2 regions of the Marinobacter sp. RI1 genome follow, and region 2 is predicted to be linked to the other one. Evidence: predicted binding sites of a transcription regulator. Region 2 holds the regulator's gene; the other holds the start of a gene.
What was found. Region 2 encodes FliA, which starts transcription of late flagellar genes. Its sites were predicted from a motif close to CTAAAGTTTNNNNNNNNNNNGCCGNTAA; they were not measured.

Region 1 (14,703 bases), 1.7 Mb from region 2:
GTTTCTTCGATTACTGTGCCAAGCACATCAGCGCGCTTGATTCCCACACGATTCCGGAAAAGCCCAAGGATTGCACCTGGACGGTTCACTACCGGCCCGTGGGCGTAACCGGGCTGATTGTGCCCTGGAACTTTCCCATTGGCATGATCGCCAAGAAGTTGTCGGCGGCCCTGGCGGCGGGTTGCCCCTCGGTCATCAAGCCGGCCAGCGAGACGCCGCTGACCATGATCGCCTTTTTCAGCGTGATGGATAAACTCGACCTGCCGGATGGCATGGTCAACCTGGTGATGGGTAAGGCCAGCGTGATCGGTAAGGTACTGTGTGAACATAAAGATGTACCCATGCTCAGTTTCACGGGCTCTACCGAAGTGGGCCGCAAACTGATCGTAGACACCGCCGAGCAGGTGAAGAAGCTGGCACTGGAGCTGGGTGGTAATGCCCCGTTCATCGTCTTTGACGATGCCGACCTGGAGGCCGCCGCCGATAACCTGATTGCCAACAAATTCCGCGGTGGCGGCCAGACCTGTGTCTGCGCCAACCGGATTTTTGTGCACGAAAAGGTGGCGGATGCCTTTGGCCAGAAGCTGGCCGAACGTGTGAACAAGATGACCGTCGGTGACGGCATGAACGATGGCATCGACATCGGCCCGCTGATCAACAAGCAGGGTTTCGACAAGGTGAAGCGGCACCTGCAGGACGCCCTCGACAAGGGCGCCAGCCTGGTGGCTGGCAAACAGCCAGCGGAACTGGGTGATGGCCTGTTTTTCCCACCCACGGTGGTGCAGGGCGTGGACCGGGAGATGTGCTGTTACCAGGAGGAGACCTTCGGTCCGTTGGTGCCCATGGCGCTGTTCCGGACTGAGGAAGAAGTCATTGATGCCGGTAACGACACGGAGTTTGGCCTGGCCTCGTACGTGTTCACTGCCGATGCCGAACGTGCCCAGCGGGTGGCTGCCGGCCTGCGGTTTGGTCACGTGGGCTGGAACACCGGCACCGGGCCGACACCGGAGGCGCCGTTTGGCGGTATGAAAGCCTCGGGTATTGGCCGGGAAGGTGGTCTGGAAGGGCTGTTTGAATTCGTGGAAGCCCAGACCGTGCCGAGGGGTTTCTAGTCAGCCGGTCTTCAAACAGCAAAAAGGCGAGCTTCGGCTCGCCTTTTTGCGTTCTGCACGGCAGAGATCAGGGCGTCAGGATAACCTTGACACTGTCGTCCACATCCGCGGAATCGATGTAGCCGATGGCGCCTGGTGTGGAGGCGACCTGGGCCTTCATGCCCGAAGCACTGCCGGCTTCCGCCGGAGGCTGACCACGACCGGTGAACACCTGCTGGGACCAGAAGGCCTTCAGTTGGGCGTCGTTACGGCCGGTCACCTTGTCATGGAATTCGGCACGGGTGGCGTTGCCTTCCGGGAGTTCAAACGGGTTCGCGCTCTGGCCATTTGGCAAGGCTTTGCTGCGGTTCAGATACAGATCCCGTACTTCGTTGGCGCTGATGCTGTCCGGGCCGGACGGGTTGCCGATCACCACGACTTCAGCCAGGGCCAGGGGGCTTGCCAGCAAGCTGGCCGCAAACAACAGGCTAAGCTTTTTCATGGGGCCTCCTTAGAATGCCGAGTCGATTTTGAGGGTGTAGACGTTGGTGCTGTCCGTGCCCGAAGCCAGAATATAACTTGGGTTCAGGTTGCCAGTGCCCTTTTCGAAACCACGGGAATGGGTGTAATCGGCTTTGATGGCCACGCCCGGAGTAATGTCCCAGCGCGTGCCGATGCTGAAGTCTTCACGCTGGAAGTTCAGGATGGATTCGGGGGCGATCGGAGTGCCTCCTGTCGTTGTAACAAATCCGAGTCGCTCATCATCGTCCTTACTTTCAACCCAGCCAACTGCGATGTACGGCGTCCAGCTGCCAAACCGATGGCCGACAGACAAGTAGGCGGAGTCGGTATCGGCAAATTTGCCATCCACTTCAACGCGGGTGACTTCACCGATGATTTGCCAGGCACCATCGTCGTAACTAGCGCCGATGCCATAGAAATTGCCTCGTTCCCCATCGGCAATGACCGTATCTACGCTTACATTAGCGGGGGCCTGGGCTCCTAGCCGGGTCGCATCAATATCCGCCTCGGCGGTCGCCGCCACACCACGCACAGTCCACACGTAGTCGGTCCAGGTCAGGTTCATGCCTGCGATGTTGCGCAGCTGCACATCGCCGGAGTTGCCATCTTCATCGGTAAAGCCGGTGAAGCCGGTCGCGGTCAGCGAGGAGTTGTCGAAATTCAGGTTGTAGCTGGCATCCGCACCGACATAGCTGGTCACGGCAATCGGGCCATACACGCTCTGGGGCGGGCGCGCCCACGGCTGGGCGTAGCCGACTTCCAGGGAGTCGGAGTACATGAAGAACGGAATCCGCATCTTGCCGGCCCGAATCTGCAGGTTGTTGGTGGGGCGGTGGCTCAGATAGGCCCACTCCACCTGGGGTTCCCAGTCATCTTCGCCCCGGCCGACCAGTTGCATCACAATCTGGCTCTTCTGTGTGACGTCAAAGGTGCCCTGCAGGGCGAACAGGCTCAGATCCGCCACTTCGGATTCGTCGGTGATTCCGGCGTAACCGGCATCGTTGCTGGCCCGGGCGAAACCGGTGCTGAAAAAGCCGTTGAAGCGAATGCCGGTGTCTTTCGCGGAGTTCAGCTGTTGTTGCATGGCATTCAGCTGCTGCTGCATGCGCTCGAGGGTGTCCTCGGTACTCTGTGCCAGAGCCGGGGTCGCGGCAATGGCGAGCGCCAGGGGCGCTGCAGTAAACAGTTTTTTCATCAGGAGTTTCCTTTTTCTGGGGTTTTACTTAAACGCGGAACTGCCCGGCCACGCTCTGCAAGCCATTACTGACGTCCTGGATCTTGCGACTGACCGTATCCAGCTCATCGGTGCTTTCCATCACGGCCTCGGCGTTGCGATGCATGTCGCCCATATGGCCAGTGACTTCGCTGAAGGTGGTGCTTTGTTCATAGGTGGCCGCGGCAATCTGCTCGTTCAGTTCGCTGATCTGCTGAACGTTCTCAAGAATCTTGCGCAGGACCTCGCCAGACTCGGTGGTGGCATCCACGCCCTGCCTGGCCATGTCTACGCTGCCTTGCATGGAATGCACGGCGGCGCCGGAGGCTTTGGAGAGTTCTGAAATCACCTGCTGGATTTCTTCGGTGGCCTTGTGGGTGCGCACCGCCAGGCCGCGTACTTCATCTGCGACCACTGCAAAGCCCCGGCCGTGTTCGCCGGCGCGGGCGGCTTCAATGGCGGCATTCAGGGCCAGCAGGTTGGTCTGCTCGGCCACGGTCTGAATGGTTTCCAGCAGACCGCCCACCTTCACGGAGAACTCATCGAACTGGTTGACCAGGCTGGCAGTGTTCTCGATTTCTGCCATCAGTCGCTGGATGGTCTGTATGTTGCCCTCGACCTTCTGTTGCCCGGTGGTCGCAAACTTGGATGCGTCCTGGGTCTGGTCGGAGGCGCTGGAGGCAAAGCCCGCCACTTCCTCAACGCTTTTTACCAGCTCTTCCACGGAATTGCGGGTGGAGGAGATGGCCTGGGCCTGCTGGCTGATGCGTTCAAGATTGGTGCGGCTGGTGCTGCCCAGATGCGTGGCGACGCCGTTAAGCTCACCGATATCCTGCTGAATGGTGGCAAAGGATTTATGCAGTTTTTCAACAAAGCGGTTGAACTGGTCCACCAGATCCCGGAGTTCATCCTTGCCGGTGTACTCGATGCGGGAGGTCAAATCGCCTTCGCCAGAAGCCATGTTCCGCAGGGAACTGATGATTTGCTGCAGGCTGCCGGAGACCGATCGACCGATAATCAGGCTCAGTGCAATCAGGACAACCAGGGCGACCACCACGATCGTCACGGAGACGGTAGCGGCTTCGCTGCTGGCCGCCGTGGTGTCGTCGATGGCCTGGGTCAGGCGGCTCTCCATGGCATTACGCATCTGGTCGAGATCCGAGCGCAGGCCCGCCAGGCGCTCGGCGTTGGCGGATGCTTCCTGGCCTATGCGACTGAAATCGGCGGTGCCCTCGATAATCGCGGTGGCGATGCGCGTGGCGGTGCTGTAGTAGCCGTTCAGCTCGGATTTCAGCGCTTTTACGTCGCTCTGCTGGCTCGGGTTAAGCTGGGCAATGCGGTCAAGATTCTCAATAATCTCGGCGAGTTGCTCTCGGGTAGCCGCGATCTGCTGATCGTCGCCTGTGGTCACGGCGCTGTTGATCTGGTTTTCGATGAGTTGCAGCAGACCCCGGTTGATGGTGGAGAGTTCCAGGGACGGATAGAGCTGGTTGCGCACCTCACCCAGTCGTTCCGAGTTGTTTCGTTCCGTGATGATGGAAAAGGCCTGGCTCACTACGAAAGCCACCACGGCTACAATCACCAGCAGCGCGAGTTTGTGTGAGATTTTGAGAGATGAAAGCATGTATGAAATCCCTGTATGCGTGGCCCACAACTCTGAACGGCGCGAGTGTAGGTTGTTTTTTGAATGCATGACACGGAATTAATGTGTCAGTGTGTTAAGTGCTGTATCGGCCACACTGGCTGTCTCTTTAAGCCTAGAGCCTTGAATTGGCCTGTATATACTCTTGAGGGGGTAGTTTGTGCCAGGGGAGGCAGCCGGGCTCTTGGCTGGTATACTGGGCTGTAAATTTAACCAGTAATGAAGCCTTGCTCCATGGATGTCTCTCATATTATTGATTCCCTGAACGACGCCCAGCGCGAAGCGGTGACGGCGCAGAACGACCATTTGCTGGTGCTGGCCGGTGCCGGCAGTGGCAAAACCCGCGTGCTGGTGCACCGGATGGCATGGTTGATGTCGGTTGACCGGGTGCCGCCCACGTCCATTCTGGCGGTGACTTTCACCAACAAGGCCGCCAAGGAAATGCGTTATCGCGTGGAGCAGATGATGCAGATTCCCACCCGTGGTCTGTGGATCGGCACCTTTCACGGAATTGCCCATCGTTTGCTTCGTTCCCACTGGAAAGACGCCGGCTTGCCGGAAAACTTCCAGGTGTTGGACAGCGACGATCAGTTGCGGCTGATCAAGCGGGTGATGCGGGAAAACCGCATTGATGAAAGCCAGTGGCCGCCGAAACAGGCCCAGTGGTTCATCAACAGCCAGAAAGACGAGGGCTTGCGGGCGGATCATATTCAGGAGAATCCGGGCGATCACTTCACCAACACCATGCTGAAGATCTACCGCCAGTACGAGAAGCTCTGCCAGCAGGGCGGCTTGGTGGATTTTGGCGAACTGTTGCTGCGGTCCCACGAACTCTGGCTGCATCGTCCGGAATTGCTGAGTCACTACCAGCAGCGCTTCCAGCACATACTGGTGGACGAGTTCCAGGACACCAACACCATTCAATACGCCTGGCTGCAGGTGCTGGCCAGCAACCGGGTGCCGCTGACGGTGGTGGGCGATGACGACCAGTCCATCTACGGCTGGCGGGGCGCGAAGATCGAGAATATCCAGCAGTACCAGCGGGATTTCCCCAATTCCCGGCTGGTCCGGCTGGAGCAGAACTACCGCTCCACCAAGACCATTCTGAAAGCCGCCAATTCGGTAATTGCCAACAACCAGGGGCGTTTGGGCAAGGAACTCTGGACTGACGGGGTGGAAGGTGAGCCGATCAGTCTGTACGCCGCGTTCAACGAGCAGGACGAAGCCAACTACATTGCCGATTCCATCTCGGCCTGGGTCAGCGAGGGCAATCTGCGCAGCGAGTGCGCCATTCTCTATCGTTCCAATGCCCAGTCCCGGGTGCTCGAAGAAGCCCTGATGCGCCAGGGTATTCCTTATCGAGTTTACGGCGGGTTGCGGTTCTACGATCGTCAGGAAATCCGAAACGCGTTGGCTTACCTGCGCCTGGTGCATTACCACCGGGACGATGCCGCCTTTGAGCGGGTGGTGAATATTCCCACCCGCGGCATTGGTGCCAAGAGCCTGCAGGAAATTCGTGAATACGCCACCGGCCAGGGTATTTCCCTGTGGGAATCGTCCGAGCGGTTACTGGCCGCGGGCCAGGTGAAGGGCCGGGCGAAAACCGGCCTGCAGCAGTTTATGGAGATCATCAACATGCTGTCTGAAATGGCTGGGCATGCTTCACTGCAGGGGCTGATGAAGCAGGCGATTGAGTCCAGTGGCCTGAAGGATTATCACGCCAGTGAGAAGGGCGAGAAGGGTCAGGCCCGGGTGGAAAACCTGGAGGAACTGGTCAGCGCGCTGGCGGATTATGATGTAGAAGAAGGCGTAGATCCGCTGGCGGAGTTTATAGCCCAGGCGGCGCTGGATGCCGGCGAATCACAGGCCGATGCCCATGAGGACAGTGTGCAGTTGATGACGCTGCATTCGGCCAAGGGGTTGGAGTTTCCGATGGTGTTCCTGGCAGGTGTTGAGGAGGGTTTGTTCCCGCACAGTATGTCGCTGGAGGAGCCCGGGCGCATGGAGGAAGAGCGCCGCCTGGCCTATGTGGGCATTACCCGGGCCATGAAAAAGCTGGTACTTACTTACGCGGAATCCCGTCGGTTGTATGGTCAGGAGAAGTTTCACGCACTGTCCCGGTTTGTGCGGGAGATCCCGGGTGACTGTCTGCAGGAGGTGCGGTTGCGTAATACGGTGACGCGGCCGGCGATGGTGGAGCGACCGAATGAGAGTCTGTTTGCCCAGGATTCGGCCCAGCAGTCTGGCTTCAGTCTGGGCCAGCGGGTGCGCCATCCCAAGTTTGGCGAGGGAATTGTGATGAACTCCGAGGGCACCGGGCATCACACCCGCGTGCAGGTGAACTTCGATGAGGGCGCCAAGTGGCTGGTGCTGGCCTATGCGCCGTTGGAGGCCTGCTAAGCTTGGTTGCAGGCGTCTTGTAGCCTGATGGTTTTGGTGGTGGCATGGCGGTGGGCACGTCTTTCCAAAAAGCGCTCGAGCCTTCCATGGGCGCTTGTGTTCCGCCATCCATGGCTCCACAAATTTTTGGAAAGACGTTCCCACCGCCATGCTCTGACGTTTCGGCAATCCGAAATAGTCCATGATCCCTGATTTCTTGGAAGGCTAACTCAGAAGTTCGGGGCAGGTATCGGGGTGTGCCTCCCAAAAATGTGTGGAGCCAGGGATGGCGGAACAGAAGCGCCACAGGGATGTGCCGCTAGGAGCGGTTTTTGGGAGGCACACCCCGATACCTGCCTGACTCCAAGGTCAGCAATTCAAACTGCAGACGGTCACATCAAGACGGCGTAGATTACACCCGCCAAAATGATCCGGTAGATCACATACGGCCACATGCCCACCTTGTTCAGCCACTTCAGGAAGAAGTGGATGGCGGTAATGGCCATCAGGAACGAGGTGACGCCGCCGATCAGAAAGCCATTCCAGTCCACGATCACGTCGGATGTTGCCACTTCCAGCAGTTTTACCGCCGACGCCAGCACGATTATCGGAATCGCCAGCAGGAATGAGAACCGGGAGGCGGTTTTCCGGGTCATGCCCAGGAACAGGCCGGCGGTGATGGTGACGCCGGAGCGGGAGGTGCCGGGGACCAGGGCCATGGCCTGGGCGATGCCGACGATAACGGCGTCTTTCCAGTTCAGGGAATCCATGGTGCGCTGGCGTTTCGGCAGCCAGTCAGCGATGCCGAGCAGGATGCCGAACACCAGGGTGGTGAAGAAGATCACCGAGGCGCCACGCAGTTCGTTGTCGATCATGTCGAGCAGGGCCAGACCCGCGAGGCCAGCGGGAATGGTGCCGATCACCAGATACCAGGCCAGGGCGCCCTGGCCGACGATTCTGCGCTGGCCCATGGAGATCAGGCCGTCCCGGGCGATGCCGAAGACATCCCGGCGGAAGTAGAGCACCACGGCCAGCAGCGTGCCCACGTGGACCGACAGATCGAAGCCGACGCCCTGGTCTTCCCAGCCAAAGAAGGCAGGGGTCAGGATCAGGTGGGCGGAGCTGGATATGGGCAGGAATTCGGTCAGTCCCTGGAGGAGGCCAAGGAAAAGGGCCTGGAAAATATCCATTCTTTTGATTCCGGTCGGTGGTGCTGATTAACGGGTTCGACGCTCAAAAAACGAGCGCGATATTAGCAGGGTGGTTGTCGGCTGAACAGGCGCGGATAGCGACGCGCCTGTTCAGCTTAATCGTTCAGGCCGGGAACTTGTCCCGGGTGTTATTGGCGATGCGCACCAGGGCGAGCATCAAGGGCACTTCCACCAGTACGCCCACCACCGTGGCCAGGGCCGCGCCGGATTTCAGGCCGAACAGGGCGATGGCCGCCGCCACTGCCAGCTCAAAGAAGTTACTGGCACCGATCATGGCCCCTGGGGCGGCGATGCAGTGGCGCACGTTCCACAGCCGGGCCCAGCCATAGGCCAGCAGAAAGATAAACACGGTCTGGATAACCAGTGGCACCGCAATCAGCAGTATGTGCAACGGATTTTGCAGAATGACTTCACCCTGGAAGGCGAACAGCAAGACCAGGGTGACGATCAGCGCGGCAGGCGTCACGGGGCTGAGGCGTTTCATAAATACGTTGTCGTACCACTGTTCGCCGTGGCGTGCGATCAGGGTCCGGCGGGTCAGGTAGCCGGCGGTGAGGGGAATCACGATGTATAAGACCACCGACAGAATCACCGTATCCCAGGGCACCTGGATGTCGGAAATCCCCAGCAGGAACACCACAATCGGCGCAAAGGCAAACAGCATGATGATGTCGTTCAGGGATACCTGCACCAGGGTGTAGGCGGCATCGCCTTTGGTCAGGTAACTCCAGACAAATACCATGGCGGTGCAGGGGGCGGCACCCAGTAGAATGGCGCCGGCCAGGTATTCGCTGGCCAGTTGTGGGGCGATCCAGGGTTTAAACACCACCATCAGGAAAAACCAGGCAATGGCGAACATGGTGAAGGGTTTGATCAGCCAGTTCACGATAGTGGTGATAGCGAGGCCCTTCGGCTCTTTTCGCACCCCGACCACGGCGCTGAAATCGATCTGCGCCATCATCGGGAAAATCATCGCCCAGATCAGGATGGCGATAGGGATGGACACCTGGGCGTATTCAAAGCGGGACAGGGTCTCGGGAATCGAGGGGGCAAGCTGCCCGAGGGCTACACCGGCCACAATGGCCAGTGCCACCCACACGGACAGGTAACGCCCGAACAGGTCCAGGCCGCCGTCAGTGGTTTCAACCGTGTTCACATCGCTTTTGCTGCTCATGGCATATCCTTAAATGGAACGTTGGTTCACACGCTTCGACAGTTCTTCGGCGCTTTCCTTGCGTTCGGAGTAGCGGTCGGTGAGGTAATCACTGCGGTCCCGTACCAGCAGGGTGAACTTTACCAGCTCTTCCATGACATCCACGATGCGATCATAGTAAGGCGAGGGCTTCATGCGATCATTGCCATCAAATTCCATGAAGGCTTTGGGCACCGAGGACTGGTTCGGAATGGTGACCATGCGCATCCACCGGCCCAGCACCCGCAGCTGATTAACGGCGTTGAATGACTGGGAGCCACCACATACCTGCATCACTGCCAGGGTTTTGCCCTGTGTCGGCCGAACCGCACCCAGGGACAGAGGTATCCAGTCGATCTGGGTTTTCATGATGCCGGTCATGGCGCCGTGGCGTTCCGGGGAGCACCACACCATGCCCTCACTCCACTGCACCAGTTCCCGCAGTTCCTGAACCTTGGGATGGCTGGCGTCTTCGGCATCGGCCAGGGGCAGGCCGCGGGGGTTAAAGATACGGGTTTCCGCGCCCATGGCTTCCAGCAGGCGGGCGGATTCTTCCACCGCCAGGCGGCTGAACGAGCGTTCGCGCAGGGAGCCGTATAGCAATAGAATCCGGGCTGGATGCTCGGAGGCGGGGGCCTCGAATACCTTCGATGCCGTGGGAGCATTGAACAGCTCAGCTTTGATGTTGGGAAGATCCGCGGTTGGCATGTTGATCGTCGATCCTTTACGTCATCACTGTGTCACACTAATATGCGAAAAACTGCATATTCGAATAAGCGTATATATTGGTCGGTAAATATGAAAGGTCAAGCCCATTACAATCCGATGACCCTGTTCAAGGCCCTGGGAGATGAACTCCGGCTTGCGGCCACGCTGTTGATCCACCGTCAGGGTGAGTTGTGCGTGTGCGAATTGATGGCGGCGTTTGAGGCGCCTCAGCCAAAAGTCAGTCGCCACCTGGCATCGCTGCGTGAAGCTGGCTTGCTGGAAACAGAGCGCCGGGGCCAATGGGTCTATTATTACCTTAGTCCGCACCTGCCAGACTGGATGGAGAGGGTGCTGGAGGAAACTGCCGTTAACAACCCGGCACTGATTAAGCAGCCGCTGGCCAGATTACAGGCCATGGCGGATCGCCCGGCGGTGCAGTGCCTCTGATCATTTATCGCACATACGGATCGCGAAGGTCGCAAGGAGAACATCATGAGCAAGATCAAAGTAGGCATTAACGGATTCGGCCGCATTGGCCGGCTGGCGCTGCGGGCGGCCTGGGGCTGGCCAGAGTTCGAATTCGTCGCCATCAACGATCCCGGCGCGGACACCCACACGCTGGCGCACCTGTTGAACTTTGACAGCGTACACGGCACCTGGAGTCGTGAAGCGATGGCCGATGGTGACGATATGTTGATTGACGGCCAGCGCATCCGGGTAACCCATAACAAGGCCATCGCCGAGACCGACTGGTCCGGCTGCGACCTGGTGATCGAAGCCAGCGGTGTGAACAAGAAGGTGGCTGTTCTACAGAGCTACCTGGACCAGGGTGTCAAGCGGGTGGTGGTCACCGCCCCGGTGAAAGAGCCGGGCGCGAAGAATATTGTCATGGGCGTGAACGAACACATTTTCGATCCGGCCAATGACTGCATCATCACCGCGGCTTCCTGCACCACCAACTGCCTGGCGCCGGTGGTGAAGGTGATCCACGAGAAACTGGGTATCAGGCATGGCTCCCTGACCACCATCCACAGCTTGACCAATACCCAGACCATCATTGATGCGCCCCACAAGGATCTGCGCCGGGCCCGGGCCTGTGGTAGCTCGCTGATCCCCACCAGCACCGGTTCCGCCACGGCGATTATCGAGATCTTCCCGGAGCTGAAAGGCAAGCTGGATGGTCACGCGGTGCGGATTCCGCTGATCAATGCGTCACTGACCGATTGCGTGTTTGAAGTAGAAACGCCGACGGACCGGGATACCGTCAACCAACTGTTGAAAGAGGCGGCTGAGGACGAGTTGAAAGATATTCTGGGCTACGAAGAGCGGCCGTTGGTGTCCATCGACTACAAAACCGACCCCCGGTCTTCCATCGTCGATGCCCTGTCCACCCTGGTGGTCAACGGCACCCATGTGAAAATCTACGCCTGGTATGACAACGAATGGGGCTACGCCAACCGCACCGTCGAACTGGCACGCAAGGTAGGCCAGGCCTGATATGAATGTCGCCATTCGCCAGTACCTGGTGATCACCGGCAATTACTGGGCTTTCACCCTGACCGATGGCGCCCTGCGAATGCTGGTGGTGTTGCACTTTCATCAGCTGGGTTACTCGCCCCTGGAAATCGCCCTGTTGTTCATCTTCTATGAGTTTTTCGGGGTAGTGACCAACCTGGTGGGCGGCTATCTCGGCGCCCGCATGGGCCTGAACCGCACCATGAACACCGGGTTGTTCCTGCAGATTGTTGCATTGGCCATGCTGGCGGTGCCGGCCGCCATGCTCACGGTGCCCTGGGTGATGGTGGCACAGGCGTTGTCGGGTATTGCCAAAGACCTCAACAAGATGTCCGCCAAGAGCGGTATCAAGCTGCTGGTACCGGATGAGCAACAGGGCGCCCTGTACAAGTGGGTGGCGATTCTCACCGGCTCCAAGAACACCCTGAAAGGGGTGGGATTCTTTCTGGGCGGCCTGTTGCTGATGGCCGCCGGGTTTACCGGTGCGGTGATCCTCATGGCGGTAGCGCTGGGGCTGGTGTGGCTGGCCAGTCTGTTCCTGCTGGGGCAGGACCTGGGCAAGAGCAAGGCCAAGCCAAAGTTCAGCGAGATCCTGTCCAAGAGCCGGGCCATCAACGTGTTGTCGGCGGCCCGGATGTTCCTGTTCGGCGCCCGGGACGTGTGGTTTGTAGTGGCGTTGCCGGTGTACATGGCCACGGTGTTCGGCTGGGACCACTGGAAAGTTGGCGGCTTTATGTCCAGCTGGATTATCGGTTACGGTTTTATCCAGACCCTTGCGCCCAGAATCACCGGCCACGCCAACGGTAAGTCCGGTGCCGTGATCTGGGCGGCAGTGCTGGCGTTGGTTCCTGCCGCCATTGCCGGGGCTCTGTTGGCCGGTTGGTCGGCACAGGTGGTGGTGATTGGCGGTTTGCTGCTGTTCGGGGTGCTGTTTGCCATCAACTCCTCGCTGCACAGCTACCTGATTGTCAGCTACGCCCGGGGTGACGGTGTATCGCTGGATGTGGGGTTCTATTATATGTCTAACGCCGCCGGCCGGCTGCTGGGCACCATTCTCTCTGGCTGGGTGTACCAGGCCTACGGGCTGGAAGCCTGTTTATGGATTTCCGCTGCCCTGGTAGCCACAGCGGCAGCGTTGTCAGTATGGTTGCCGGAACGAGCGGAGAAACCAATAGGAGAAAAAGGCTATGTCTGATTCCAATGTGGTGGTCATTACCGGTGCCAATCGGGGTATTGGTCTGGAGCTGGCCCGGCACTATGCCGCTGAGGGCTGCGAGGTCATTGGCGTATGCCGACAGTCCTCGGAAGAGCTTGCCGGTGTGGCGGGTCAGGTGATCGACGGCGTGGATGTCACCACCGATGCCGGCATCGATAAGCTGAAATCCGGTCTGGCGGGCAAGCGTATCAGCCTGCTGATCAACAACGCGGGCCTGCTGCAGGACGAGCAGCTGGGCAGTATCGACTTCGACTCCATTCGCACCCAGATGGAAATCAACGCCTACGCGCCACTGCGCGTGGCCGAAGCCCTGGCGCCTCTGATGGGGCAGGGCAGCAAGATCGCCAATATAACCAGCCGGATGGGCTCTATCGCCGACAACGACTCCGGCGGCCGTTATGGCTATCGGGCCTCGAAGGCTGCGCTGAACGCTTTCGGAAAATCCCTGGCGGTGGATCTCAAACCCAGGGGCATTGCCGTGGCGCAGCTGCACCCCGGTTATGTGAAAACGCGAATGGTGAACTTTGGCGGGCTGATCACGCCGGAGGAGTCTGCCAGGGGGCTGGCCGAGCGCATTGCCAATCTGACTCTGGAGAACACCGGGTCGTTCTGGCACAGCAATGGTGAGGAACTGCCCTGGTGACTTGGCTTTGACCGGGCTGTTGTTGCAAGGGGTCAGCGTTGGCGCGCTGCGTGAAGTAACGCTGACCGTTCCCGGCGGACAGGTAGTGTGCCTGTCCGGTGCCTCTGGCAGTGGCAAGAGCCGGTTACTGCGCGCGGTGGCCGATCTGGAGCCCCACGGCGGTCAGATTTCTCTGGATAACCTCAATCAACAGAGCGTACCGGCACATCAGTGGCGGCGCCAGGTGGTGATGGTGCCGGCGGAAAGCCAGTGGTGGTTTGATGAGGTAAGCGCCCACTTTCCCGAGGGGGCTGGTGAGCGTTTGCCTGCTGCTCTGGGTTTCCCTGCCGAGGTGATGGACTGGTCGATCAGCCGGTTGTCCTCCGGTGAGCGACAAAGGCTCGCGTTGTGGCGGGCCCTGGTTCTGGAACCAGACGCGCTGCTGCTGGATGAACCGACCGCCAATCTGGATAACGAATCGACAGAGGCGATCGAACGCTGGCTGTTGCAGGAGATTGAACAGCGGCAGATCGCCACTTTGTGGGTCGCCCATGATTCCGCCCAGATTCATCGGGTAGCCAACGTTCACTATCGGATTCGAGGATCCGCACTGGAGCCTGTCCATGGAAGTGATTGACCTGGCCTGGTGGAAGCTGGGCCTGGCGGCCTTGTTGGTACTGGCGTTGGCAGCGACGGCTTACCTGGGGCGGCTGGGGATCACCCGCAGCCTGTTGGTGGCGGCCATACGAACGGTTATTCAGCTGGCTTTGATTGGCCTGGTACTGGAAGCCCTGTTTGCCTCTTCCGCCTTCTACTGGATTGCGCTGCTGGCGGCGGTCATGCTGCTGGTGGCTGGCCGGGAAGTGGTGGCGCGCCAGGGCCGACGCCTGAAAGGCGGGTGGGCGTTCGGGATCGGCACCGGCGCGATGTTCGTGTCTTCGTTTACCGTGACCGTGCTGGCACTGGCGGTGGTGATTGGTCCGGAGCCCTGGTATACCCCACAGTACGCGATTCCTTTGCTGGGTATGATGCTGGGCAACACCATGACCGGGGTCAGCCTGGCCCTGGATCGTCTGAATGATTCGGTCTGGCGCCAGCGGGCGGTAATCGAGAACCGGCTGATGCTGGGCCAGACCTGGCAACAGGCACTGGAAGACATCCGTCGGGAAGCCATGCGCAGTGGCATGATGCCCTCCATTAACGCCATGGCAGCGGCCGGCATTGTCAGCCTGCCCGGCATGATGACCGGTCAGATACTGGCGGGCAGCCCGCCCGCGGTCGCCGTTAAGTACCAGATATTGGTTATGCTGATTATTACCGTCGGCACGGGGTTTGGCGCGGTGATGGCGGTCAGTTGGGGAGGCCGGCGGCTGTTTGATGACCGGGAGCGCC
Region 2 (14,703 bases):
GGGTAGCGAATCCGGCGCCGGTGGCTATGCCGATGAACTGGCCAGTATGCGTGCCGAAATCAGCTCTCTGCGTGATCTGGTCAGTGGTAAGGCTGCAACTGCCACGCCGACCGGCAACAGCGCAGTTCAGCAACGATTGGCCGAGCGCCTGCAGGAGTTCGGTTTGGGCGCGGAGCTGGCCGGCTCTCTGTCCCGTCGGCACCGGGCCGGGCGTCTGGAGGACGGCTGGAAGCAGTCACTGAAAATGCTGGCGACCGGCGTTCGTACCGGTCGCGAAGACTGGCTTGATGCCGGCGGTATCTATGCCCTGGTCGGGCCAACCGGGTCTGGCAAAACCACCACCATTGGCAAGCTGGCGGCCCGCTACGTCCTTGAGCATGGTCCGGATTCGTTGGCACTGGTGACCACCGACCGCTATCGTGTGGCCGCTCATGAGCAGCTCTTCGTGTTCGGCCGCATCCTGAATGTGCCCGTGCGTGTGGTGGATGAGAGCCATTCCCTGGATGACATTCTTGATGAGTTATCGGATCGACACCTGGTGCTGATTGACACTGCCGGCCTGACCAGTGCCGACCGCGGTTACCAGGAACAACTGGCGGAGTTGGCTCGCAGCGATCACAATATCCGTACACATCTGGTGGTCTCCGCCACCAGTCAGCCACGTATCATGAAATCCGTGTGGCATTGCTATAAGATGGCAAGCCTTGCAGGCTGCATCATGACCAAGATTGATGAGGCCCTGACCCTGGGCGAAGCGCTCGGGTTCGTTATGGAGACCAGCTTACCGGTGGCCTGGTACACCGATGGCCAGAAGATACCGGAAGATCTCCAGAGGGCGGAGGCCATTCCGTTAGTGCGCCTGGGCGTAGAACGGCTTAAGGCCGTGCAGAGCGCACAGACAGTCGCCGAAGGTGCCTGAGCCTCGTTGGCGACCAGAATAAAACACCGGCACGCGTGCCCGTACAAGAACGTAGTAAGAGACTGATAACAGTATGAGCAGACCACATCCGGTTCAGGTGATTGCGGTTTCCGGCGGCAAGGGCGGTGTCGGCAAGAGCAATGTTTCGGTCAATCTCGGTATCGCCCTGGCCCAGAAGGGGCGCCGGGTTGTCTTGCTGGACGCGGATCTCGGGCTCGCCAACATCGATGTGTTGCTCGGCATTACCGCCAATCGAAATCTTCAAGACGTACTCAGCGGCGATTGTGATCTGAAAGACGTGCTGGTGAATGGCCCTGGTGGTATCAAGATTGTACCGGCTTCCTCCGGCACCCAGCGTATGACCCAGCTCAGCGCCATGGAACATGCCGGCCTGATCAACGCTTTCAGTGAGCTGGGCGACCAGATTGACGTTCTGATTGTGGATACCGCCGCAGGTATTTCTGAATCGGTGGTCAGCTTCCTCAGGGCCTCGCAGGAACTTCTGCTGGTGGTCTGCGACGAACCTACTTCCATTACCGATGCCTACGCGTTGATCAAGCTGATGAACCGGGATTATGGCACCAACCGCTTCCGTATCTTGGCAAACCAAGTCCGCAATGAGCAGGAAGGCCGCCATCTGTTTGAAAAACTGACCCGGGTCACCGAGCGTTTTCTGGATGTGGCACTACAATATGTAGGTATCGTGCCTTACGACGAGGCCGTCAAGAAAGCCGTCCAAAGACAGAAAGCGGTATTGGATGCCTATCCGAGGGCGAAAGCCTCGCTGGCTATCCGGGCTCTGGCCGAAAAAGTGGACAGTTGGCCTTTGCCGTCCTCTCCCAGGGGGCATCTCGAATTCTTCGTGGAGCGGCTCGTCGAAGTCTGATCTGAATCCAGTCCTACAAGAAAACCGGATACATGACATTGGCGAAAAATCTGGGAATTTACCATCAGGCCGGCGCCAGGAGCCCTTCAGCCCTGATTGAAGAGCATGCGCCGCTGGTCAAGAAAATCGCCCTTCATCTCATGGCCCGGCTGCCGCCATCAGTGCAGCTGGAAGACCTTATGCAGGCCGGTATGATTGGCCTGCTGGAGGCCGCGCAGCGCTATTCTTCCGGCAAAGGTGCCACCTTTGAAACCTACGCAGGGATTCGCATCCGCGGCGCCATGGTGGATGAGATCCGCAAAGGCGACTGGGTGCCCCGCTCAGTGCATCGCAACGCCCGGCGAATCGCCAGTGCTATCAAGCAGGTGGAAGATCGTACCGGGCGCGAGGCCCAGGATGCCGAAGTAGCTGAAGAGCTTGGCATTGGTCTGGACGAGTATCATGCCTCACTCGCCGACGCTAACAGCGGTAGACTTTTTAGTCTTGATGAGCTCAATGAATCCGGCGAGCTGCCGATAGAAGAAGCAGAAGCGAGTGATAATCCGCTGGACGGTATTGCTTCAGGCGCTTTCCAGCGAAGTCTCGCAGACGCCATTGAGCAGTTGCCTGAGCGTGAAAAGCTGGTATTGAGCCTGTATTACCAGGAAGAGCTCAACCTCAAGGAAATCGGTGCGGTGCTAGGGGTCAGTGAGAGCCGGGTAAGCCAGATTCACAGCCAGGCGGCGTTGCGACTTCGCAGCCGGCTGGCCGAGTGGCGGGATGGTGACAACGACTGATCGGCCAGGTGCTGTGTTTCTCTTTCAGCAAGCTGTGTAGCTTTTGGTAAACGATGCTTTACAACGTGCGCAAACACCACACAATAAGCGCTTAAGGTAGCAGCCTGCTAGACTTCCAAAAGGCTGAATGAATTCCGGGTGTTACTGACTGGAGGTCCCATTGGACAAGAACATGAAAATTCTCATTGTGGATGACTTCTCCACAATGCGACGCATCATCAAAAACCTGCTGCGAGATCTCGGCTTCACCAATACGGATGAAGCAGACGATGGCAACACCGCGTTGCCCATGCTCCGAAGCGGCAAGTATGACTTCCTGGTGACTGACTGGAACATGCCCGGCATGTCGGGCTTTGACCTTCTGAAGGCTGTCCGTGCTGATGAAAACCTGAAGAACCTGCCGGTTCTGATGGTAACGGCAGAGGCCAAGCGGGACCAGATCGTGGCTGCGGCTCAGGCCGGGGTGAACGGGTATGTGGTCAAGCCTTTCACGGCAGCCGTGCTGAAGGAAAAGATCGAGAAAATCTTCGAACGAATCCAGTAACCAGAGGTCGGATGGCTCGCCATGAGTGATACCAAACAGAACCATCAGGGCCTTGATCCGGAGGTGGCGGAGAAGCTTCAAAAGCAGGCCTCCGACCTGGCCGAGAATGTAAACGCCGGGAATTATGCCAAGGCGATGACCCTGATCAATGAACTGAGCGAGGTTCGCGATCAGAGTCTGTATCGGGAAGTGGGGCGACTGACCCGCAGCCTCCATGAGGCAATCCGGAACTTCCAGATAGACCCGCGTAATGCCGAGCAGAAAGAAGTGCTGTCGAAGATGAGCGACGCTTCTGACCGTCTGGCCTATGTGGTTCAGATGACCAGCCAGGCGGCGAACCGCACCATGGATCTGGTTGAGGAAAGCATGCCGGTGGCTCACGCCATGCGGGATGAAGCGGTTTCCCTGCGGGATGAGTGGCAGCGTCTGCGCCGTCGTGAAATGGAGCCTGCGGAGTTTCGGGAGCTTTACGGTCGCATCGACAAGTTCTTCGCTGGCCTGACGACAGACTCCGACAGTCTGTACCAGAACCTGTCGGAAATCCTTCTGGCTCAGGATTTTCAGGATCTTACCGGTCAGGTTATCCAGAAGGTCACCGCGTTGGTGAAAGAGGTGGAAGACAACCTTCTTGGTCTGGTGGTGATGGCCAGCCACGTTGATCAACTGACCGGCACAGTGCATCAGATTGAAGAAAAAGAAGAATCGGCCGAAAAAGGGGTAGGGCCCCAGATCAAGGCCGATGAGCGGGAAGATGTAGTTTCGGGACAGGACGATGTGGACGATCTGCTGTCCAGTCTCGGATTCTGATAATAAAGAGGGTGACGCATGGCGTTAGATGCTGATGAAGAGATCCTGCAGGACTTCCTGGTAGAAGCCGGCGAGATACTCGAAAAGTTGTCGGAGCAGCTGGTGGATCTGGAGCAGCATCCCGATGACAGCGATCTGCTGAACGCCATTTTCCGTGGCTTCCATACCGTGAAAGGGGGCGCAGGCTTCCTTCAGCTGGAGGCACTGGTTAATTGCTGCCACTCTGCGGAGAACGTGTTTGATATTCTCCGGAATCACAAGCGCAAGGTAACACCGGACCTGATGGACGTGGTGCTGGAGGCGCTGGACAACGTTAATGCCATGTTCGAAGAAGTCCGCAACCGGGAAGAACCGACGCCCGCGCCGGACGAACTGATTGAAGCTCTGGATGCACTCGCCAAACCCGAGTCCGAGGATGCACCGGCGGTGGAAGCACCAACCCCGGCACAGGAGCCGTCGTCTGCGGATGTCGGACAGCAAGGGGATCAGGGCGATATCACTGACGAAGAGTTCGAGCAGCTGCTGGACGCGTTGGCGGATGAAAAATCCGATGGCCAGAAACCGGTCGGCAACGAGCAGGTGAGCACCCCGGCAGAATCCGCCGGCGGCTCAGACAGTGATGAGATTACCGACGATGAATTTGAGGCCCTGCTGGATCAACTCCACGGCAAGGGCCAGTTTGCCGGCGCGCCTGCGGAAGATGAAGCGCCCAAGGCAGATATCGACACCAGCGGTGGCTCGGAGAAATCATCCGGTGACGCCGATCTGATTTCCGACGACGAATTCGAGAACCTGCTGGACGAACTGCATGGCAAGGGTGCAGGCCCAAGCGCGGGGGCTGCCGCAGGTGAGCCCAAGCCTGCGCCGGCTCCATCAAGCAAGGCCGAACCAGCCCCGGAACCAAAGAAAGCGGAAGCCAAAGCCGAGAGCAAGGCCGCTTCCAAGCCGGCCCCTGCACCTGCCCGTGAGGCCGCACCAGCGGGCGAAACCACGGTTCGGGTTGATACCAAACGCCTGGACGACATCATGAACATGGTGGGCGAACTGGTGCTGGTGCGTAACCGCCTGCAGCGTCTGGGTTCCGAAAGCGAAGACGAACACATGCACAAGGCAGTGGCCAATCTCGATGTGGTGACCACGGATCTGCAGGCTGCCGTCATGCAAACACGGATGCAGCCGATCAAGAAAGTTTTCGGCCGTTTCCCCAGAGTGGTGCGCGACCTGGCCCGCAGTCTGAAGAAAGAAGTGAATCTGGTCATGCACGGTGAGGAAACCGACCTGGATAAAAACCTGGTTGAAGCTCTGGCCGATCCCCTGGTGCACCTGGTGAGAAATTCCGTGGATCATGGTGTCGAGGCACCGGACGTACGGGAAAAGGCCGGCAAACCTCGCGCTGGAACCGTGACTCTGTCGGCGGAGCAGGAAGGCGACCATATTCTGCTGTCCATTGTCGACGACGGCGCCGGTATGAATCCTGATGTCTTGCGCCGCAAGGCGGTCGAGAAGGGCCTGTACGATCAGGATGCGGCAGACCGCCTTACCGATAACGAATGCTTCAATCTGATTTTTGCGGCCGGTTTCTCCACCAAGGACCAGATTTCCGATGTCTCTGGTCGGGGTGTCGGCATGGACGTGGTGAAAACCAAGATCGGCCAGCTCAATGGGCAGATCAATATCATGTCCGAACAGGGTAAGGGCACCAGCATTATCATCAAGGTGCCGCTGACTCTGGCCATTATGCCAACGTTGATGATCATGCTTGGTGACCAGTCTTTCGCGCTGCCGCTGGTGAATGTGGTGGAGATTTTCCACCTGGATCTGACCAAGACCAACATTGTCGACGGCAAAGAGTGTATTGTCGTGCGGGACAAAGTGTTCCCACTGTTCCACATCAAGCGCTGGCTGGTGCACGGTGCGGCAGGTCAGGCCGAGCCGGAGAATGCGCACGTGGTGATTGTGGCCATGGGGACCAAACAGGTCGGCTTTGTCGTTGATCAGCTGATTGGCCAGGAAGAGGTGGTGATCAAACCTCTGGGCCGGGCCCTGCAGGGGACGCCAGGAATGGCCGGCGCCACCATCACCGGTGATGGCCGTATCGCCCTGATTATTGATGTGCCGAGCCTCCTGCAGCACTACGGCTGAGCAGGAATTTCCGGGATTGTGTAGGAGAAATGGATGACAGTTTCTGTCCTGGTCGTGGATGATTCGGGCTTTTTTCGCAAACGGCTGACGGAAATCCTGACGGCCTCGGGCCAGATTAAAGTGGTAGGCGCCGCCACCAACGGGCGGGAAGGTGTCGAGCTGGCAGAAAAACTGCGCCCCGATGTGATCACCATGGATTACGAGATGCCGGTGATGGACGGCATCTCTGCCGTGCGCGAGATCATGCGCAAACATCCCACCCCGGTTTTGATGTTCTCGTCCCTGACCTATGAAGGTGCCCGCGTTACCCTGGATGCCCTGGAAGCCGGGGCAGTGGATTTCCTGCCCAAGAACTTCGAGGAAATTGCCAGGGACACCAGTCAACTTCAGAAAATCCTTATCCAGCGTATTCTGGATGTGGCTGGTAGCCGCCCGGGCGCCCGATCGGCGCCTGTGGCCCCGAGGCCGGCGGCACCGGCTGCGGAACCTCGCCGTGAACCTGTCGAGCGCGCCGGTTCGCGCCTGCACCGCCCGGTAACGACGGAACCCCGTAAAGACCCTGCGAGCTCCGAGCCGGTTCGTAAACCCGCCAGAAAAACGGCCGCCAGGCACTACAGTGTGGTAGCCATCGGCACTTCCACCGGTGGCCCCGTTGCGCTGCAAAAGGTGCTAACGGCGTTACCGGCTTCGTTTCCCGCGCCTATTGTGCTGGTTCAGCACATGCCCGCCAGCTTCACTCCGGCCTTTGCCGAGCGGCTCAACAAGTTGTGTCGCATTGAGGTGCGCCAGGCCGAGGACGGCGACGTGCTTCGTCCGGGACTGGCCCTGCTGGCGCCCGGTGGCAAGCAGATGATGATTGAAAGTCGCGGCGGGCAGGCAAAAGTGCGGATTCTTCCGGGCGATGACCGCTTGAATTATAAACCCTGTGTGGATGTTACCTTCGGCTCTCTGGCCAGGAGCTTCCCAGGCAAAACCCTGGGCCTGATCCTCACTGGTATGGGTTCCGACGGCAAGGAAGGCTGCAGGATGATGAAGCAGTCCGGTTCCGTGATCTGGTCCCAGGATGAGAAATCCTCCGTCATCTATGGCATGCCGATGGCTGTGGCCAAAGCCGGACTGAGCGACGAGATTCTGGCGCTGGAGGATATTGGCGCGCGGCTGGTTGAAGGTGTGAGCTGATGGATATTCTGAGCCTGCTCGGAATCATCCTGGCGTTCGTGGCCATCCTGGGTGGCAATCTGCTGGAAGGAGGCGCTGTCAGTTCGCTGTTCAACGGCCCGGCCGGGTTGATCGTGGTGGGCGGAACTCTGGCGGCGACCATCCTGCAAACCTCCTGGCCGATGCTCAAGCGTGCCTTCGGTCAGGTTCGCTGGGTGTTTATTCCGCCCTACATCTCGCTGGAAGATGGCATTGGCAAGGTCATCGACTGGAGCGTCAAAGCCCGCAAACAGGGCCTGCTGGGCCTGGAAGGGCTTGCGGAGAGAGAGCCCGAGCCGTTTGCCCGGAAAGGGCTGCAGTTGCTGGTTGATGGTGCCGAGCCCGAGTCCATTCGCAGTATCATGGAAGTCGACCTGGAAACCCGGGAGCAGCGCGATCTGGAGTCGGCCAGAGTCTATGAGGCCATGGGTGGGTATTCCCCCACTATCGGTATTATTGGCGCGGTGATGGGCCTGATTCAGGTCATGACCAATCTGGAAGATCCCCAATCACTGGGTGGCGGCATCGCCACGGCCTTTGTGGCGACCATCTACGGCGTTGCCCTGGCCAACCTGTTGTTCTTTCCGGTGGCCAATAAATTGCGGGGCATCATCAAGGAACGCACCCGTTATGAGGACATGATGATCGATGGCATTATCGCCATTGCCGAGGGCGAAAACCCGAAATCCATCGAATTGAGACTGCGGGGCTTCCTGCAGTAATTCCGGGCCAGGGCTTCCTATGCGCCGTCGCAGACCACCCCAGGATGATCTCCACAACAAGGAACGCTGGCTGATTTCCTACGCGGATTTCATCACGCTTCTGTTTGCCTTTTTCGTGGTGATGTACTCGGTATCGTCCGTGAATGAGGGCAAGTACAAGGTGCTGTCGGAAACCTTCACCGGTGTCTTTAACGCCCCGCAGCGCTCATTACAACCGGTCACCGTGGGCGGCCAGCCGGTCCGGGCGCCGCAACAACAGCATGAAGATGTTATTCCGCCGCCGGTTACCGAGGCGCCCCGTAATCCGGAGCTGGATGCCGAGGGCCGCACCGAGGCTTTGCGAACCATGGCCAACCAGCTTGCCATGGAATTCGACGAATTGATCAATCAGGGGGTGGTGAGTCTGGAAACCAGCAGCGAGTGGATTGAACTCAATCTGCCGAACAGCATGCTCTTTGGTAGTGGTGATGCTGAGCCCCATTACGACTCTTTTGAAGTCATTGAAAAGATCGCCAGTGTACTGCGCAACCGCGACAATGCGGTCAAGGTGGAAGGCTTTACCGATAACCAACCCATTCGTACCAGCCGCTTTCCGTCCAACTGGGAACTTTCGACCGCCCGTGCAGCGGCTGTCGCCCGGATGTTGATGATGGAGGGCATCGAGCCAGAGCGCCTGGCAGCGGTGGGTTATGGTCAATACCAGCCCGTGGCCCGCAACGACACCGAGGAGGGCCGGCGGCGTAACCGCCGGGTGGTTCTGCTGATCTCCCGGGATGCAAGCATCCGGGGGGCGGTGCGCTGATCACCTGCAGGTGGCAGATGCGTATGGCTGAGCTGGCACACTTCCTGTATTACCTGTTGTTCATCGTCCGAATCGGCAAGGGGTTGCCGCAAAACCATCGATTCGGCTTTCAAGTTACCCGTATCCTTGCCGATAAGTTGAACAGAGGCCGGCGCATGACGCCAGGCTGAGCCGTTACCGGAGAACAAAACGTGCGTATCTGGGCTGTAGCCAATCAAAAAGGTGGAGTGGGGAAGACAACCTCTGTGGTCGCCCTGGGCGGACTGCTGGCCCAACGTGGCAAGCGTGTGCTGGTGGTTGATCTGGATCCGCACGGATCGCTGACCAGCTGGTTTGGTTATGACCCGGATACCATCGCCCACAGCGTATTTGATCTGTTTCAGCATCAGGGCAAGGTTCCTGAAGGCCTGCCGGCGCAACTGATCACCGATACCGGTTGCCCCGGGCTGTCGCTGCTGCCTGCCAGTACTGCACTGGCCACCCTGGAGCGTCGGATGATTGGCGTTGAGGGTATGGGGCTGATTGTCTCCCGTGCCCTGGCCCAGTTGTGGGATGATTTTGACTACGTGATTCTCGACAACACGCCGTCACTGGGTGTGCTCATGGTGAATGCACTGGCCGCTGCCCAGTACCTGGTGATTCCGGTACAGACCGAGTTTCTGGCCATCAAGGGCCTGGAACGAATGCTGCACACCCTGCAAATGATCATGCGCTCCCAGAAGAACGAATTACCGTACATGATCGTTCCCACACTCTATGATCGCCGGACGCAGGCTTCGGTCAAGAGCCTTAATCTGTTGCGCAAGACCTATCAGGATACCCTCTGGCGTTTCGCCGTACCGGTTGATACCAAATTCCGGGATGCCAGCCAGGCCGGGGTTATTCCCTCGCAACTGGATGCGGAAACCCACGGTGTCCGGGCCTACGATCATTTGTTGGACGACCTCCTGAAGCGAACCGGTTCGGTGAAGGAGCGTCAGCATGGCTGACAGAAAAATGACGCAACTGGCTGCGCCGGAAGCGGCCATTGCCAGTTATCTGGATGAGTTGCTGCACACCGCCACCAGCACTGCGTTGCAGGAAGAGCAGGTACAGCCTGAGCCGGAGGCGTTAGAGGCGCAACCGGAGCCGGAGCCGGAGCCGCCGAAACCGGTAAAAACCGAAGCAAAGCCTGTCACCAGAGCCCGTCCTCGCCCAATCGTTCAGGCACCTGTGGTGGAACAGAAAGCGCCGGAGCCGGTTCAGACGGAGGCGCCGGTCACGGCCCCGGGCAACGATGGCGAGGTGCCACCGGCGCGCCCGGACTGGTCGAAAGAGCCGTTCGAGTGCCTGATTTTTACGGTGGCCGGGCTGCAGTTGGCGGTGCCGCTGGTTCTGTTGGGCGCCATTCATCGTATTGAAGAAGAGATCCGGCCAATTCCTGGCAGTCCCCGGTGGTACATGGGGATACGGCCGGATCGGGACCACAACCTGCGGGTTGTGGACACCGCCGAGTGGATTATGGCTGGCCGGGTACCGGCTGGTGCCCGGGACAATTACCGGTTTGTGATCCGGCTGGATGACAGTGAGTGGGGGCTGGCCTGTGACGATGTGGCCCAGTCTTTCACGCTGCGACCGGATGAAGTGCGCTGGCGCACAGCGCGCAGCAAGCGCCCCTGGCTGGCGGGCACCGTGGTTGACCACATGTGTGCGTTGATCGATGTGCGCACCATGGCGCATCTGCTGGTGCGGGCAGAGCGTGAACACCATCTGGATCTGAGTTAAACAGGTCCGTTACTCAATGAAACCGTGTGAGGCTGGCACGGTTTGTGCCCTTAACTATAGTATTGGGCACTGATGATGAATTTTTGACGATCAGGTTGCCCGCCGGGCAGCCGAGAAGGAGAGAGTGCTATGGCATCCCCGAGCGGACAGCAAAATCAGGCCCAGGACGATCAGGTACTGCAGTACGTGACTTTCCGCCTGGATGACGAAACCTATGGCATCAACGTGATGCAGATCCAGGAAGTGCTGCGTTACACGGAAATCGCGCCGGTTCCCGGAGCCCCGGATTATGTGCTGGGGATCATCAACCTGCGGGGTAACGTGGTTACGGTCATCGATACCCGTCGCCGGTTCGGGTTGGCGGACGCGGAAGTGACCGATGCCACCCGGATTGTGGTCATGGAGTCGTCCAGCCAGGTGATGGGCATTCTGGTGGATTCTGTGGCAGAGGTGGTCTATCTCAAGGCCAGTGAAATTGAAACTGCACCGAACGTGGGGAACGAGGAAAGTGCCAAGTTCATCCAGGGCGTGTGCAACAAGAACGGCGAGCTGATCATTCTCGTCGAATTCGACAAGATGCTGTCAGACCACGAGTGGGCTGAAATCGCGTCGCTGTAACCGGCTTTTCACAGCGCAGTGATGGACGTCTCCCGTGGTCACCAACAACGGAGACGTCCATTATGAGTTTCACCATTCCCTCCTGGCTCCCCTGGGGCCTGACCGCTGCAGCCATCACTCTGGTTCTGGTTCAGGGTGTTATCCATGGCCGGCGTATCCGGGCCTTACAGGCTTCTGTCAAGCAGCGTTGCGATACCCTTGGCCGTGAACTGCATGCCACTACCAGTGGCAGCCTCGGCGTGGGGCAGCGCCTGGTAGCCTGTGAGCGGCAGATTCATGAGCTCAAGAACACTCTGGAAGAAATGCGGCAGAATGATCCGTTGCGAATTTCCTACGACGAAGCCGCGCGACTGGTTGATCTTGGCGCGGATATCGACGATCTTATGAATACCTGCGGAATTTCCCGTCCGGAGGCCGAACTGGTATCTGCCCTGAAGCGGCGACAGGCGGCCTGATCTGGCGTTTTATCGGATGCTGCTGAATGAAGAAGCTCTATCAGAGGGCCGTTGAGGCCCTCGCTGTTGTTTCCCGCCCTGATTTTGTTTCTGGTGCCGATCTCGTCCCCTCCATCACCGGCCACTCAATACCCAGAGAAGAAACGGTTCGCCACCTGCTGAGCCTGATGCCAGAGATCGAGCCTGACCAGGTCGTCATGCACGTTGGGGGCGGCTCAGGTTATGTGACCGCCGTGCTGGCGGATCTGGCTCACCGGGTGGTTTATGTTGACCGCAACCCGGCACTGGTGGAAAAAGCCCGCGAGCGCTTTTTCAAGCACGGCGTCCATAATGTGGATGTTGTTCAGGCCTCGGCAGATACCGGGCTGGAACTGGACGCGCCCTGTGACCTGATTCTGTGTACGACCTTCATCCAGGATCCCAAGGCGCTTCTGCCGAACCTGCGCGAGGGCGGGAACCTGGTGTGCCTGGAGGGTCGGGCGGGGCCGGTGCCCAGTGTCGCCATGTTCCAGCGCAGGGGCGACAAGCTGGAGCGGGTCAGAACCCTGGGCTGGGTGGATTTCAACCGTAACTCTGAACAGATTCTGATTGATCTTGGCGTGGTCTCCGAAGCGGCACTGGCGGATGCCCGCACCGAGGCGGCGACCAAAAACGAACGGGTACTGGATGTCCTGCGTCGCCGGTTGAATCTGGAAGAGATTGATCTCTACCGGTCTCTTGCCCAGCAGCGGGGCATGACGTTTACCGATGGTGATGACGTACTCAGTCATCTGAATACGGACCTGTTCCGGCGTTTTTCCCGAACCTTTCTGGATCTCTCCCGCGTGATCCCGGTGTCGGAAGAGGACAGCACGTTGACCGTGGTCACCGACGACCCGGATGCACGCACCGATCAGATGGAACGGCTGACACCCAAGCATCGAATTGTCTGTCTGCTGGTGACACCGACGGACTTCCGGCGGATCTGGTCGGCGCTGGATCTGACTGTCAAAGGCAGCCGCTTTGTGGCGGAGCATGGCGTGTCGGTGGGCAGCACCGAAAAACCGGATACATCGGGCAAGGATCTGCTCGGCAAGGACAGCAACAAACACATCAGCCCGTATCTGGTGTCTGTGTATGAGGCTATTCTGCTGGATGCCGTCAGCGAGAAGGCCAGCGATATTCATATCGAACAGTATGAGAACCGGGTGCGTATTCGCTTGCGGGTGGATGGCGATCTGCACGATTTACCGCAATACCAGTTGTCTGCCCGGGAAATTCGTGGCGTTATCAACGTCATCAAGCTCCGGGCGGAGTTGAATATCGCTGAGCACCGGTTGCCTCAGGGTGGGCGTTCCAGGCTGCAGCTCGGAGACACCTCCTACGATTTGCGGATCCAGACCCAGCCCTCACTGCACGGTGAGAATGCGATTATCCGCCTGTTGCCGCAAACCGGTCGAGCAATGACCATCGCTGAGTTGGGGATGTCATCGGCCATTGGTTTCCGTTATCAGCGCCTGCTGGATAACCCGGCTGGACTGGTGCTGGTGGTCGGGCCGACCGGATCTGGTAAATCCACCACACTCTATGCGGGCCTGCAGACCCTGGCTGATGATGGCCGCCGTAAGGTGATTACCGTGGAGGATCCCATTGAGTACTCCATCGACAACATCCAGCAAACCCGCGTACGTTCTGAAATCGGATTCAGTTTTGCCGATGCCATGCGGGCGTTTGTTCGGGAAGACCCGGATGTCATCCTTGTCGGTGAAATCCGGGATCAGGAGACCGCACTGGAAGCCATTCGCGCCTCTCAGACCGGTCACGTGGTGCTCTCCACGCTGCACTGTAATGACGCCGTGGATTCCCTGCAGAGACTTTACGACCTGGGCGTTCATCCCAACTCCATCGCCGGCGAATTGCTGGCAGTGATTGCGCAACGGTTGGCGAAGCGAATTTGCAAGCATTGCCGCAAGCCGGCCAGGCCCGATCCTGCCATTCTGGCGGAGGTTTTCCCGGACGGTGCGCCAGCGGATTTCCGGTGTTTTGAAGGGGAGGGTTGCGACAAGTGTAACGGCCGGGGTACCCAGGGCCGGGTTGCGATTGTGGAGTACATGGAGGTGGACTCGGACATCCGTAATGCCATCTCCAGTCAGCCTCCCATTGGTGAGCTGCGTTGGCGAGCGCTGGATGCCGGCCTCGTGACCATGCGGGATAGTGCCCTGGATCATGTCATCGAGGGCATCATTCCGCTGGCTGAGTTGCCCCGCATTCTGCCCAGGGAGCGCATGGCTCCGGAAGTTCGTGGTGGCCGCAGGAGTATCGGATGAAAAATACCAGATCCAAGAACAAGGCAGCCCAGCGCGAGCCGGCAGAAGTAACCTATCGCGAGGAACTGGACAAACTGATGTCCATGGATCCGGGCCCGATGCCTCCTGGCTGGCTGATGTCGCCCCGGGGCGTCGAGAAGTTTCTGTTGGGCGATGAAAAACTGGGTATAGAGCGTAAGTTTGTCGCCGACCGGGCTATGGTGGTCCGGATCATCATTTCCCTGTGTACGTCCCGGGGATGCTTGCTGGTGGGGGAGCCGGGTACGGCCAAATCCTGGCTGTCGGAGCTGCTCGCTGCGGCCATATCGGGTAATTCCACGCTGACCTTGCAGGGCGGTGCCATCAGCCAGGTCAGTCAGTTGCTCTACAGTTGGAATGAAGCGCTGCTTCGCACGGAGGGCCCCAGCCGAAAGGCGCTGGTGCCAACCCCGCTGTTGCGGGGCATGATGGAGGGGCAACTGGTCCGGTTTGAAGAAATCGCCCGCTGCCCGCAGGCGCTGCAGGATGCCATGCTGTCTGTATTGTCCGACAGGGTCGTGGTGATCCCGGAATTGCCGGGGGAAGACGGCGTTATTCTGGCACGGGAAGGCTTTAACCTGGTGGCCACCTCAAACAGTGTTGATGAGGGTGTTCACAGCATGAGTGCGGCCCTGAAACGACGGATGGACTTTGAGGAAATCCGGCCGATACGGCACCTGAACGATGAGATCGATGTGGTTCTTCGGGAAGTGGCCAGAGCCAACCGGCGTGCCGGAATCGATGTGG

Region 1: ACAM27_RS03850 (methyl-accepting chemotaxis protein) is a predicted target of FliA. The motif match lies at 4,554-4,581, and genes of this name have one in related genera.

The regions. Positions count from the first base shown of each region.
Region 1 is NZ_AP031605.1:873,946-888,648, forward strand. It holds gene ACAM27_RS03835 (NAD-dependent succinate-semialdehyde dehydrogenase) at 1-1,112, shown strand, start outside; gene ACAM27_RS03840 (substrate-binding domain-containing protein) at 1,180-1,593, opposite strand; gene ACAM27_RS03845 (hypothetical protein) at 1,603-2,808, opposite strand; gene ACAM27_RS03850 (methyl-accepting chemotaxis protein) at 2,837-4,450, opposite strand; gene uvrD (DNA helicase II) at 4,703-6,868, shown strand; gene ACAM27_RS03860 (undecaprenyl-diphosphate phosphatase) at 7,240-8,037, opposite strand; gene arsB (ACR3 family arsenite efflux transporter) at 8,162-9,232, opposite strand; gene arsH (arsenical resistance protein ArsH) at 9,242-9,958, opposite strand; gene ACAM27_RS03875 (metalloregulator ArsR/SmtB family transcription factor) at 10,049-10,405, shown strand; gene ACAM27_RS03880 (ArsJ-associated glyceraldehyde-3-phosphate dehydrogenase) at 10,451-11,455, shown strand; gene arsJ (organoarsenical effux MFS transporter ArsJ) at 11,457-12,668, shown strand; gene ACAM27_RS03890 (SDR family oxidoreductase) at 12,661-13,332, shown strand; gene ACAM27_RS03895 (ATP-binding cassette domain-containing protein) at 13,340-13,948, shown strand; gene fetB (ABC transporter permease) at 13,935-14,703, shown strand, end outside.
Region 2 is NZ_AP031605.1:3,043,117-3,057,819, reverse strand. It holds gene flhF (flagellar biosynthesis protein FlhF) at 1-919, shown strand, start outside; gene ACAM27_RS13830 (MinD/ParA family protein) at 993-1,805, shown strand; gene ACAM27_RS13825 (RNA polymerase sigma factor FliA) at 1,838-2,581, shown strand; gene cheY (chemotaxis response regulator CheY) at 2,742-3,125, shown strand; gene ACAM27_RS13815 (protein phosphatase CheZ) at 3,147-3,932, shown strand; gene ACAM27_RS13810 (chemotaxis protein CheA) at 3,951-6,074, shown strand; gene ACAM27_RS13805 (chemotaxis response regulator protein-glutamate methylesterase) at 6,108-7,253, shown strand; gene ACAM27_RS13800 (flagellar motor protein) at 7,253-7,993, shown strand; gene motD (flagellar motor protein MotD) at 8,013-8,795, shown strand; gene ACAM27_RS13790 (hypothetical protein) at 8,819-8,965, shown strand; gene ACAM27_RS13785 (ParA family protein) at 8,987-9,784, shown strand; gene ACAM27_RS13780 (chemotaxis protein CheW) at 9,777-10,559, shown strand; gene ACAM27_RS13775 (chemotaxis protein CheW) at 10,689-11,177, shown strand; gene ACAM27_RS13770 (DUF2802 domain-containing protein) at 11,240-11,632, shown strand; gene ACAM27_RS13765 (ATPase, T2SS/T4P/T4SS family) at 11,659-13,938, shown strand; gene ACAM27_RS13760 (AAA family ATPase) at 13,935-14,703, shown strand, end outside.